Rhizobium sp. SSA_523: one gene and its partner. Each later gene encodes a partner of the first gene's protein in a complex. Links are inferred from orthologs where the notes say so. Each region holds a gene or a part of one and is shown on either strand. Other genes may lie near its edges. The genes, in order: QTJ18_RS15220 and uvrB.

Region 1 (5,861 bases):
AAAATCATCGCCGGCAAAGCGGAGGGAGACGGCAAAGGACATGCCGGCGCGCAGCAGATCCTCGCCATTTTCGATCTTGGCCCGCACGCGAATGGTGCGGCTTGCCGAATCGACCCGGTTGTCGATCGAATCGATCTCGCCGGAAAAGGATTGGCCCGGACGGCTGACGGAGCTCGCCTCCACCGCAAGACCCGGCTTCAGCTGGGTGACGAACCGCTCCGGCGCCCAGAAATCGACGAGGATCTGCGAGCGGTCGTCGAGCGTCACAATGCTCGTCTGCGTCGTGACATTGTCTCCGACATTGACCGCGACGATCCCCGCGACGCCGTCGATCGGCGCCACGATGTCGCGCCGCTTCAGGTTGAGTTCCGCCGTGGCCAACGCCAGCTCGGCCGATTGTTCGGCGATCTGCGCATCCAGCACGTCGAGGCGGGCAACCGACCGCAGGTTCTTGTAGGATTGCGACCGCTCCCGGGCGCTATTGAGCGCCACGCGCGCCTTGTCCCGCTCGATCAGCTGCTCGTCATTATCGAGACGCGCCAGCAGATCGCCGGTCTTGACTCGCTGGCCGGAGCTGACGAGAATTTCGCTGATTGTGCCGGTGCTCTGCGGCATCACGACAACAGTCTGGATGGCGCGTCCATCGCCGATCGCCGCCAGACGGTCATTGACCGTTCCGGCCTCGACCGCTTCGGCCACCACGGTTGTAGCGCGACCGCCCTGCCCCCCGCCACTTCCCTGACTGTTACCTTGGCCGTTACCTTGGCCGCCCGCCTGACGACCAGCCTGGCCACTGCCCTCGCCTGCCGAACCGGAGCGCCCATTGGCCGCCGACCCCGCACCGCCGGCTGCCTCGCCGGCCCGAGCATTCTCCGCCTGTTGCGGAGCAATAAGCGCCACCAGCGGCTCCGGGACACCCAGCGACACGAAGCTCGAAGCCGTATCCGGACGCAGGAAAAGCCAAAGACAGGCGCCGACAAGCAGCACGGCGAGACTGAGGAGCACTTGCTTCCAGATGCGCATTCAAAACTCCAAGGGACAGACTGGACGATCCGATCGCGGCAGACGCCATTCATAACGGTCACGGACACGAACCGGATCAGGCTCGGCAGCGAGTGTTTGAGGCGCGCGCCGAACCGGAAGGCCCATATCAGCAAATTATTATATTCAATCAGACTTTCGGCAATGGCAGCATGCCCTACCTTACCAACTTGTCATGTAGAATCCATCACGCTGGCGTGAGCGCGGGGTGATCGGCCGTCTTTTTGCCATGCCAGGGCCTTGTTGTGCCCTGATCTTGCACCTTGCAGGCTGTACATAGGGAATGAAAGCAGAACATCATCTATGGCCATGTTCGTCCAGAACCGTTAGATTGTCGCCATGACGAACAGTTTCGATGACATTCCGTTCTTCGACGAGGAACCGGACCACGCGCCGCGCAGCAAAACCGGCCAGGCCAATTCCAACCCGGCTGTAGAAGCAGCCGGCGGATTGGGCATTGCCGCGCGTGCCATGGCGGCGCGCGACCAGAACCGGGCGCCCGACTATCTCTCAGGCCTCAATCCGGAACAGCGCGAGGCGGTCGAGACGCTGGATGGCCCGGTCCTCGTATTGGCCGGCGCCGGCACGGGCAAGACGCGCGTGCTGACGACCCGCATCGCCCATATCCTGGCGACAGGCCGCGCCTATCCCAGCCAGATCCTGGCGGTGACCTTCACCAACAAGGCGGCGCGGGAGATGAAGGAACGCGTCGGCGTCCTCGTCGGCGGCGCGGTGGAGGGCATGCCCTGGCTCGGCACCTTCCATTCGATTGGCGTGAAGCTCCTGCGGCGCCATGCCGAGCTGGTCGGATTGCGCTCCGACTTCACCATTCTGGATACGGACGACGTCACCCGTCTGATCAAGCAGCTCATCCAGGCGGAAGGCCTGGACGACAAGCGCTGGCCGGCCCGCCAGTTCGCCGGCATGATCGATGGCTGGAAGAACAAGGGCCTGACGCCCAAGGATATTCCCGAGGGCGATGCCCGCGCCTTCGGCAACGGCAAGGGGCGCGAACTCTACGCCGCCTATCAGGCAAGGCTGAAGACGCTGAACGCTTGCGATTTCGGCGATCTTCTGCTGCACCCGATCGATCTCTTCCGCCGCAATCCCGATGTGCTGAAGGATTATCATCAGCGGTTTCGCTATATCCTGGTGGACGAGTATCAGGACACCAATACCGCCCAGTATATGTGGCTGCGCCTGCTTGCCCAGCGGCCGAAGGACGTGGCTCAAAATGTCTGCTGCGTCGGCGATGACGACCAGTCCATCTATGGCTGGCGCGGCGCCGAGGTCGATAACATCCTTCGCTTCGAGAAGGATTTCGCCGGCGCCAGGGTGATCCGGCTGGAACGCAATTACCGCTCGACGGAGCATATTCTCGGCGCCGCCGGCCATCTGATCGCCCATAACGAAGGCCGCCTCGGCAAGACGCTGTTTACCGAACGCACCGATCCGGATGACGAGAAGGTCATCGTGCATGCCGCCTGGGATTCGGAGGAAGAGGCCCGTGCCGTCGGCGAAACGATCGAACAGCTGCAGCGCGGCGATTCGACGGGCAAGAAGCACAATCTGAACGACATGGCGATTCTGGTGCGCGCCTCCTTCCAGATGCGCGAGTTCGAAGACCGGTTCGTCACGCTCGGCCTCAATTATCGTGTCATCGGCGGCCCCCGCTTCTACGAGCGCCTCGAAATCCGCGATGCCATGGCCTATTTCCGCCTGGTGTGCCAGCCCGCCGACGACCTGGCATTCGAACGCATTGTCAATACGCCGAAACGCGGCCTGGGCGATACCACGGTCCGGGCGCTGCATGATTACGCGCGCGCCCGCGATATTCCCATGCTTGCCGCGGCGAGCGACCTGATCGAGACCGACGAGATCAAGCCGAAGGCGCGCAAAGCGCTGTTCGACGTGATTCAGAGCTTCAAGCGCTGGGCGGAACTGCTTGAATCGACTCCGCATACCGAGCTTGCCGAGCAGATCCTCGACGAGTCCGGCTATACCGACATGTGGAAGAACGACAAATCGGCGGAGGCGCCCGGAAGGCTGGAAAACCTGAAGGAACTCATCCGCTCGATGGAGGCCTTCGAAAGCCTGCGGGGCTTCCTCGAACATGTGTCGCTTGTCATGGATGCCGAGCAGAACGAGGAGATGGACGCCGTTTCCATCATGACGCTGCATTCCGCCAAGGGGCTGGAATTCGATACGGTCTTCCTGCCCGGCTGGGAGGAAGGCCTGTTCCCCCACCAGCGCGCGCTGGACGAAGGAGGCCGTTCCGGCCTCGAGGAGGAGCGCCGGCTTGCCTATGTCGGGCTGACGCGGGCAAAGCGGCACTGCCATATCTGGTTCGTCTCCAACCGCCGCATACATGGGCTCTGGCAATCCACGATGCCCTCGCGTTTCCTGGATGAATTGCCGCCCGCCCATGTCGATGTGGCCGAATCGGACAGCGGCTATGGCGGCTACGGTCGCGGCGGTTACGGCCAGTCCCGCTTCGACAAGGCCGATCCCTTCGCCAATTCCTATTCAACCCCCGGCTGGAAGCGGGCGCAGGCCAATAAGAGCGATGCGACGCGCGACAATTGGGGCAGCCGTTCGGGCCATGCCGTCGAGCGCATCGGCTATGGCGAGAGCGGGCCGCGGACGAAGACCATCGAAGGCGAGCTGATCGCAAAGTCGGTGGCCGACACGCCATCGCGCTTTTCCATCGGCGACCGCGTCTTCCACATCAAGTTCGGCAATGGCAATGTTGCATCCGTCGAGGGCAACAAGCTGACGATCGATTTCGATCGCGCCGGTCAGAAACGGGTGCTGGACGGTTTTGTGGAGAAGGCCGGATGAGCCTTTCGGAAACGGATTTGGCCGATCTCATCCTCTGGCGTCGGCATTTGCATGCCATGCCGGAGGTTTCGGGCGCCGAATATCAGACCGCTGCGGAAGTGGCGCGCTTCCTGGAAGCGGTCGGGCCCGATGCGATCGTCACCGGACTTGGCGGCACGGGCGTCGCGGCGGTCTTCGAAGGTGCCGGAGACGGGCCGACAGTCCTGTTCCGGGCCGAACTCGATGCACTGCCCATCGCCGAGCTCTCCGACCTGCCGCACCGGTCCCTCTTTGACGGCAAGGGCCATATGTGCGGCCATGACGGGCATATGGCGATCCTTGCCGCCCTTGCCCGCGCTTTCGGCCGGAACCGTCCCGCACGCGGCCGCGCCATCCTGCTGTTCCAGCCTGCGGAAGAGACCGGCGCCGGCGCCGCCGCCGTGCTTGCCGACCCGCAATTCGCGCCCCTGAGGCCGGATTTTTCCTTTGCGCTTCACAACATGCCGGGAATTGCGCTCGGAACGAGCTGGATCAAGGAGGGGCCTGCCAATTGCGCCTCCTGCGGGCTGAAGATCCGCCTCACCGGCAAGACGGCGCATGCCTCGATGCCGGAAACAGGAATTTCACCGGCACCGGCAATCGCCGCCCTCATTCCAGCCTTCATCGCGCTCGGTTCCGGAGATCTCGACGCCGGCGATCTCACGCTTGCCACCGTCACCCATGTCGCCATCGGCGAAGCCGCCTTCGGCATAGCGCCGGGAATGGGCGAGATCTGGGTCACGCTGCGCACGGTCTCCGACGATCAGATGACGGCCCTGAAGGAGAAAGCCGAGAGCATGGCGCGCGCCGCGGCCGAGGCCCATGGCCTTGCGCTGTCCTTCAGCTATCACGATGCGTTCGGACACTGCCATAATGATCCGCAGGCCGCCGCGATCATCCGCCGGGCGATCGCCGCCGAGGGCCTGCCCGTCGAGACAGGCACGGCGTTTCGCGCATCGGAGGATTTCGGCCGTTTCGGCTCCGTCTCACGATCGGCCATGCTGTTCCTGGGCTCCGGAGAGACCCATCCGGCCCTGCACAATCCCGATTACGACTTCCCCGATGCGCTGATTGCCGTGGGCGCCCGCATCTTCCTCAGGATCGCCGGCGACCTGATCGGCTGAGGCAGACGCTCAGCCGTCGTTCTTCAGGTAGTCCATGAGCGTGCGCGACTTGCTGCCATCGGCCGAAACCGGCGTGGCCGCCACATTCGACCCGCTGCCGCCACGCGGATTGATCTTGCGCAGCGCCGCCATCGGAATGCTCCCGTCATGGCGCGGCACGATGATCATATGGGTGACTTCGCCGCGCTGGAAGGCCTTCAGGAACTTGTCGTAATTGGCAAAGGCGACGCAGCCGTGCGAATCGCCGGGCCGGCTGCGCAGAAGATAGGTGTGGGCAAGCAGGCCGGTGCGGCCCTGGGGCGCGATGCCATCGGTCGGCGTCAGGCGGATGGCCGCCACGCCGTGGAACAGCTTCTCGCGCATCGACAGGCGATAGGTGCCGGGCGGCGTCGGCCCGCGCATCTTCACATGGGTGAATTTCGGATTGTCGCGCATCGAGCCGATGCCGGAATGGGCTTCCAGAACCGAGCCATTGGGCATGAAGACCTTGCCCGCCGTGATGTCGTAGACGGCGATCTTCGTTCCGCGGTCCGGCCACGGAACGGAAGGCGCCGTGCGCTTCATCGGATTTTCGGGCTTGGCGAAGGCGAGCGCCGTGGTGGCATCCTCGTCCTCGTCCTCTTCGACAATGGCCGGCTTGGCGCGCGTGGACGGCTTGACGGCGGAGGGGGCGATGGCCATGGCGAGCGCATTGGCAGGCGGACGAACGATCGGCAGCGGACCGGCCATGGGCAGGCTGTTGTCTTCGCTCGGTCCCGTGGCTTCGGCAACGGCCAGTTCCGCCGGGCTCTGCAGATCTGCGATCTCAATTTCGCCATCGGCCGCATTGCCGGGCGG
Region 2 (6,367 bases), 210 kb from region 1 along the record:
CACGGCATCGCCACCGCAGGCCGGGAGGAGCGTCGGCTGACCCTTCTGGTGATCGATCTCGACCGGTTCAAGCATATCAACGATACGATGGGACATCAGGTCGGCGACGAGCTGCTGATCACCTTCGCCGCCCGTCTGCGCAGCAGCCTGCCCACCGCCAACAGCTTCGTTGCCCGGCTCGGCGGCGATGAATTTGCCGTCATCATCAGCGGCAAGGACCCGATCCTCGAAGGCGCACGCGCGGCCGAAATCATTCTCAACCAGGGCCGGACGCCCTTCCTGCTGCAGGGCCAGACCTGCATGCTGGGCAGTTCGGTCGGGCTCGCCACCTATCCGGACCATGCCGAGACCGCGGAAGAGCTCTTCGTCTCCGCCGACATGGCGCTTTACCGCTCGAAGGATCAGGGGCGTGGCCGCTGGCGCAAATTCGACCCCAAGCTGCGTGCTGCCGCCGAAAGGCAGCGTCAGATCGAGGCGGATATCGTCGCGGCCATTGAGGCCGGCCAGGTGGAAGCCTGGTTCCAGCCGCAGATCAACCTGGAAGACGACGCCGTCATCGGCTTTGAAGCGCTGGTGCGCTGGCATCACCAGAGCCTCGGCTTCATCTCGCCGCCGGAAATCGTCCAGGCGGCTTATGCGATCCATCAGTCCGAGAGGCTGACCGGCGCGATAGCCGATGCGGCCTGCAGGCTGCTGCTGGACCTGCCACGTCTCGGCCTACCGGAGGCAACCGTCGCCATCAATGTCTCGCCGCGCGAATTCGCCCTCTATTCCCTCGCCGAGCTTCTCGATGGCAAGGTGGCGCGCCATGCCATCCGTCCGGAACTCCTGGAGGTGGAAATTACCGAGGAGGCGCTGCTCGACACGGTGATTGCCGGCGAGCAGCTGAAACATCTGGAACAGTCGGGCTTCGCGCTCGCGGTCGACGATTTCGGCGCCGGCCACTCCTCCCTCACCCGCCTGATCGACCTCAAGGTCGACCGGCTGAAGATCGATCGCGGCATCATCACCCAAATTGCCGCATCCGAGCGCAACCAGGCCATCGTCTCCGCCCTGATCCGGCTCGGCGAAGCGCTGAGCGTGGAAATGCTGGCGGAGGGCGTGGAGACCCAGGCGGATGCCGCCACGTTGAAAAGGCTGGGCTGTCGCCAGGGCCAGGGCTATCTCTTTGCCCGGCCGATGCCCCAGAGCCGCATTGCCGGCTGGCTTGCCGAGCGCCAGGAACGCGCGATCCGCAAGACCAGGATCGGCTGACCCGCAAACGCGCGTCGGATCCCCGCGCCCGGCCTCAGAGGCGCTTGAGGCAATAGGAGAAATGCGCGTCCGGTTCCACCGTCAGATATTCGAACTGCCAGCCATATTCGACGCAGAACCGGTTGACCGCCTGCACCACGCCATAGACGACCGGTTTGATGACATTGCCGGTGCAGAAATCATGGCCGCAAATGCGTCCGTCGCGCTTCACCTTTGCGTCGCACAGCAGCAGCTCGTTCCAGGTGTTTTCGTAGGAATGATCGGTGTCGATATAGACCCAGTCGAAGCTGGCATCCGCAAATTGCGGCAGCATCTCCGTCGATCCGCCCAGATGCAGCATGACGCGGCCGCTTTCAATCTCGCCGGCAAACATCTCCTTCACCCGCTCATGTCCCTCATTGTAGCGGTTGAGGTCCCAGGGATCGATCAAATGCAGCTGGGAGGGGCGGTTCAGCGTCATGATCTCCTGCGAATAATCGCCGAAGGCGACGCCGATCTCGGCGACCACGCCACCATGCGGCAGGCGATGCAGAAGCTCGGTGCGGTTGGGCAGAAGGCGGCAGTTTTCCGTGTGATGCAGCGACAGCATGGTGCGCGGCGTGCTGTTCTTCAGCGCGAGCCGCTTGTCGAGGGACAGCATGGGGTCTGGTACTCCGTTTCTCTCACTCACCGCATGTAATCGCAAACTCCGGCAATGAGAACCCGTTGCCGTTCCCAATTTGTTTCGCTGGCACTCTTCCAATTGCGTGAGAGTCTCGCCATATTCCCGGCATGTCGAAAGCTCCGAAAAAGTCTCCGCCAAACAACGCCAGCAACGGTTTCGAGGAAGCGCCGCAGCGTGCCCTGGAGGGCGCACCGCTTTCCGGCTCGGTCGCCGATTGGCTGCAGCAGCTGGAAGCGGAGGCGGAAGCCTCCTCCGTCGAGACCCAGCGCGAGATCGCCTCCAAGGCAGGCAAGCATCGCAAGAAGATCGAGATCGCGGCCCGGGAAGCGGCGATCCGCGAGGCCAAGGAAGAGGAGGCGGCCAGAGCCAAGCGCAGCGCCCCGGCGGGGAAAGCCGGCACAGCCAAGAACACCACCGCCTCCAAGACCTCCCGCGGCGTCTCGATCGGTGCCTCCTCCGATCCGAAGACCCGCGCCGCCGCCGGCCTCAATCCGGTCGCCGGCATGGATATGTCGCTGGAAGAGGCGAAGACGCTATCCCCATCTCTCGCCCCCGGCGCGGTCACCGCCACAGTCGATGCACTGGCGAAGCTGATCGAAAGCGGCAATCCGCTGTTCAAGGACGGCAAGCTCTGGACGCCGCACCGCCCCGCGCGGCCGGAAAAGTCCGAGGGCGGGATCACGATCCGCATGGCCTCCGACTACCAGCCTGCCGGCGACCAGCCGACCGCCATCGCCGATCTGGTGGAGGGGATCAGCTCCGGCGAGCGGTCGCAGGTGCTGCTTGGCGTCACCGGCTCCGGCAAGACCTTCACCATGGCCAAGGTGATCGAGGCGACACAGCGGCCCGCCGTCATCCTCGCGCCGAACAAGACGCTGGCGGCGCAGCTCTATTCCGAATTCAAGAATTTCTTTCCCGACAATGCGGTGGAATATTTCGTTTCCTACTACGATTATTACCAGCCGGAAGCCTATGTGCCCCGCTCGGATACCTATATCGAGAAGGAAAGCTCGATCAATGAGCAGATCGACCGCATGCGCCATGCGGCGACGCGTGCCATTCTCGAACGCGACGACTGCATCATCGTTGCCTCCGTCTCCTGCATCTATGGTATCGGCTCGGTCGAAACCTATACGGCCATGACATTCCAGATGCAGGTGGGCGACCGCATCGACCAGCGCCAGCTGCTCGCCGACCTCGTGGCGCAGCAATACAAGCGACAGGACATTAACTTCGTGCGCGGCTCCTTCCGCGTGCGCGGCGATACGATCGAGCTCTTTCCCGCTCACCTGGAGGATGCCGCCTGGCGCATTTCGCTGTTCGGCGACGAGATCGATTCCATCACGGAATTCGATCCCCTCACCGGCCACAAGACCGGCGACCTCAAATCCGTAAAGATCTACGCCAATTCGCATTATGTGACGCCGCGCCCGACGCTGAACGGCGCGATCCGGGCGATCAAGGACGAGCTGAAGCATCGCCTGGCGGAACTGGAACAGGCCGGGCGCCTCCTGGAGGCGCAGCGCCTGGAGCAGCGCACCCGCTACGATATCGAGATGATGGAGGCGACGGGCTCCTGCAACGGCATCGAAAACTACTCACGCTATCTGACCGGCCGCCGGCCCGGCGAACCGCCGCCGACACTGTTCGAGTATATCCCCGACAATGCGCTGATCTTCATCGACGAGAGCCACGTCACCATCCCGCAGATCGGCGGCATGTATCGCGGCGACTTCCGGCGTAAGGCCACGCTTGCGGAATACGGCTTCCGCCTGCCCTCCTGCATGGACAACCGGCCGCTGCGCTTCGAGGAATGGGATGCCATGCGGCCGCAGACCGTTGCCGTCTCCGCCACGCCCGGCGGCTGGGAGATGGACCAGGCCGGCGGCGTCTTCGCCGAGCAGGTCATCCGCCCGACGGGCCTTATCGATCCGCCGGTGGAGGTGCGTTCGGCGCGCAGCCAGGTGGATGACGTTCTGGGCGAGATCCGCGAGACGGCGCTGAAAGGGTACCGTACGCTGTGCACTGTGCTGACCAAGCGCATGGCCGAGGATCTCACCGAATATCTGCATGAACAGGGCGTGCGCGTCCGTTACATGCATTCCGACATCGATACGCTGGAGCGCATCGAGATCATCCGCGATCTTCGTCTGGGTGCTTTCGACGTCCTGGTGGGCATCAACCTGCTGCGCGAAGGTCTCGATATCCCCGAATGCGGCTTCGTCGCCATTCTGGACGCCGACAAGGAGGGATTCCTGCGGTCGGAAACCTCGCTCATCCAGACAATCGGCCGCGCGGCCCGCAATGTCGACGGCAAGGTCATCCTCTATGCCGACAACATCACCGGCTCGATGAAACGGGCCATGGAAGAGACCGCCCGGCGCCGCGAAAAGCAGATGGCCTATAATATCGAGCACGGCATCACGCCGGAATCGGTCAAGGCCCGGATTTCCGATATTCTCGACAGCGTCTATGAGCGCGATCATGTCCGCGCCGATATTTCCGGTGCCTCCGGCAAGGGCTTCGCCGATGGCGGCCATCTGGTGGGCAATAATCTCCAGACGCATCTCAACGCGCTGGAGAAGGAGATGCGCAATGCCGCCGCCGACCTCGATTTCGAAAAGGCCGCCCGTCTGCGCGACGAGATCAAGCGCCTGAAGGCCGTCGAACTGGCCAGCATGGATGATCCGATCGCCCGCGAGGAGAGCAAGGCCCAGGAAGGCGTGCGCCGCAGCGCCGAGGCCACGCGCCAATCGCTGGACCAGTCGCCGGGTGAGCAACTGGCGAAGCGTGGCGGAAAGGGAGCCTCACCCCAGGATGCGCAGGCCTCTTATTTCGCCAAGCCCTCGCTTGACGATATGGGACCGGGCACCGATACGGCCATCCCCTCCGCCCCGGGCCAGACCGGGGCGCCGCTGTTCCGCAAGAACACGCTGGACGAAATGACTGTCGGCCGCACCGAAAAGCCCGTGCCCGGCAGGCTGCCGGAAAAACCGAGCGCAGCCTCCGCCGGCGACGACGGCAGGAAGAGCGTGAAGGCTGCGCAGACGGAGAGCGACCCCCGCCCGCTGGTGCGCGGCAAAACCGGCATCGGCTCCTATGAGGATCCGGCAGAGCTGAAGCGCAAGGGCCGCACGAAGGGCAAGACGGGGAGACCCGGGCGCTAGCGCTCTGGTCGCGAGGTGCTTTACCCGCCCACGCTCGCAGTCAGACAGACAGCCGATCATGCCACACGCAACTCCGCAGATCCTCGAGTCAAGCCCGCGGATCCGCAATGCCGCGCCTCCTCCGTTCCTGCAAAGACCGAAACCAAAACCGAAAGCGAAAGCGAAGCGGGTAAAAGCGCCGTGCGTTAAACCGGCGTCAACTCGGGCATGCCACAAATTTAGTCTGCAAGATAATTCGAAACTTCAGGACAGTGATGATCGGCTTTATCAACACGCATAACCAGCCCGTCTACATCAATCCGGCCCAGGTGCTCTATGTCACCGTCTATGAGGCGGAGGTGTCGATCATCGCGCTTGCGGTGATGAGCGGCAACGGCAAGCCGGTTTCCATCTATGTTCGTGGCAGCGTCGATGAGGTGCAGGCCCGGCTGGCAAGCCGCGCCGCGGCCTGAGCGAGCCGCAGGCCGGCAGAGAACCAATCAGCCGGCGAGACGGGTGGCGTCCGCCGCAGCATCGCCCGCGGCCGGTTTCGGCGCGGCCGTGAGATCCACCGCCGCAAAGGCGGTTGCGATGAGCTCCGGTCCGGCGCCCGGTTTCGTCGCTTCCGAGGACAGGATCTGGCGGAAGCGGCGCGCGCCGGCAAACCCCTGGAAGAGGCCGACCATATGGCGCGTGACATGGTGCAGCCGGCCACCGGAGGCGATCACGGTCTCGGCATAATCCATCATCGTGTCGCGCAGGTGCAGCCAGTCGAAATCGCGCTGCGGCGCGCCGTAAATGGCTGTATCCACCTCCGTCAGGAGACCGGCATTCTGGTAGGCGGCGCGGCCCAGCATCACGCCATCCACATGATCGAGATGTTTGCGAGCCTGATTCAGATCCTGGATACCGCCATTTATGCCGATGAAAACATGAGGATTTTCGCGTTTCATCGCATAGACGAGATCGTAATCCAGCGGCGGGATCTCGCGGTTTTCCTTCGGTGACAAGCCCTGCAGCCAGGCCTTGCGGGCATGGATCCAGACGGCATCGCTGCCGGCGCCGACCACCTGGGCGAGAAAATCCGGCAGAACCGTCTGCGGCTGCTGGTCATCCACGCCGATGCGGCATTTCACCGTCACCGGCAGCCTTGTGACCCGCTTCATCGCGGCCACGCACGCGGCCACCAGAGCCGGCTCCTTCATCAAGCAGGCGCCGAATGTGCCGCTCTGGACCCGATCCGAAGGGCAGCCGACATTCAGGTTGATCTCGTCATAGGCATAATCCGAGGCGATCGTCACCG

What was found.
Region 2: the proteins of QTJ18_RS15220 (region 1) and uvrB are in contact, whole or in part, in a crystal structure (PDB 7EGT), measured with the Thermus thermophilus proteins. The link is inferred for Rhizobium sp. SSA_523 from one-to-one orthologs. Residues at the interface, in WP_096412145.1 of Thermus thermophilus: His654, Arg656, Phe657, Gln666, Asp668, Glu669, Lys680, Arg681, Leu682, Ser683, Lys685, Tyr686, Ala687; in WP_096411307.1 of Thermus thermophilus: Glu23, Leu25, Arg26, Asp27, Gly28, Glu29, Arg30, Phe31, Arg55, Glu326, Asp327, Phe328, Glu379, Ser382, Gln383, His398, Gly400, Arg401.

What each region holds. Positions count from the first base shown.
Region 1 is NZ_CP129382.1:1,406,264-1,412,124, forward strand. The notes cover bases 986-4,131. They hold QTJ18_RS15220 (ATP-dependent helicase), read left to right. Parts: upstream 986-1,380; coding sequence 1,381-3,882; downstream 3,883-4,131. Other genes in these bases: QTJ18_RS15215 (efflux RND transporter periplasmic adaptor subunit), read right to left, coding at 986-1,023; QTJ18_RS15225 (amidohydrolase), read left to right, coding at 3,879-4,131. In the rest of the region: more of QTJ18_RS15215, read right to left, coding at 1-985; more of QTJ18_RS15225, read left to right, coding at 4,132-5,024; QTJ18_RS15230 (DUF2778 domain-containing protein), read right to left, coding at 5,034-5,861. UniProt on the Escherichia coli protein: A helicase with DNA-dependent ATPase activity. Unwinds DNA duplexes with 3'-5' polarity. Translocates on single-stranded DNA with 3'-5' polarity. Initiates unwinding more efficiently from a nicked substrate than double-stranded DNA.
Region 2 is NZ_CP129382.1:1,199,310-1,205,676, forward strand. The notes cover bases 1,634-5,285. They hold uvrB (excinuclease ABC subunit UvrB), read left to right. Parts: upstream 1,634-2,025; coding sequence 2,026-5,085; downstream 5,086-5,285. Other genes in these bases: QTJ18_RS14110 (class I SAM-dependent methyltransferase), read right to left, coding at 1,634-1,894. Outside these bases: QTJ18_RS14105 (putative bifunctional diguanylate cyclase/phosphodiesterase), read left to right, coding at 1-1,254; more of QTJ18_RS14110, read right to left, coding at 1,289-1,633; QTJ18_RS14120 (hypothetical protein), read left to right, coding at 5,340-5,537; tRNA dihydrouridine(20/20a) synthase DusA, read right to left, coding at 5,565-6,367. UniProt on the Escherichia coli protein: The UvrABC repair system catalyzes the recognition and processing of DNA lesions. A damage recognition complex composed of 2 UvrA and 2 UvrB subunits scans DNA for abnormalities.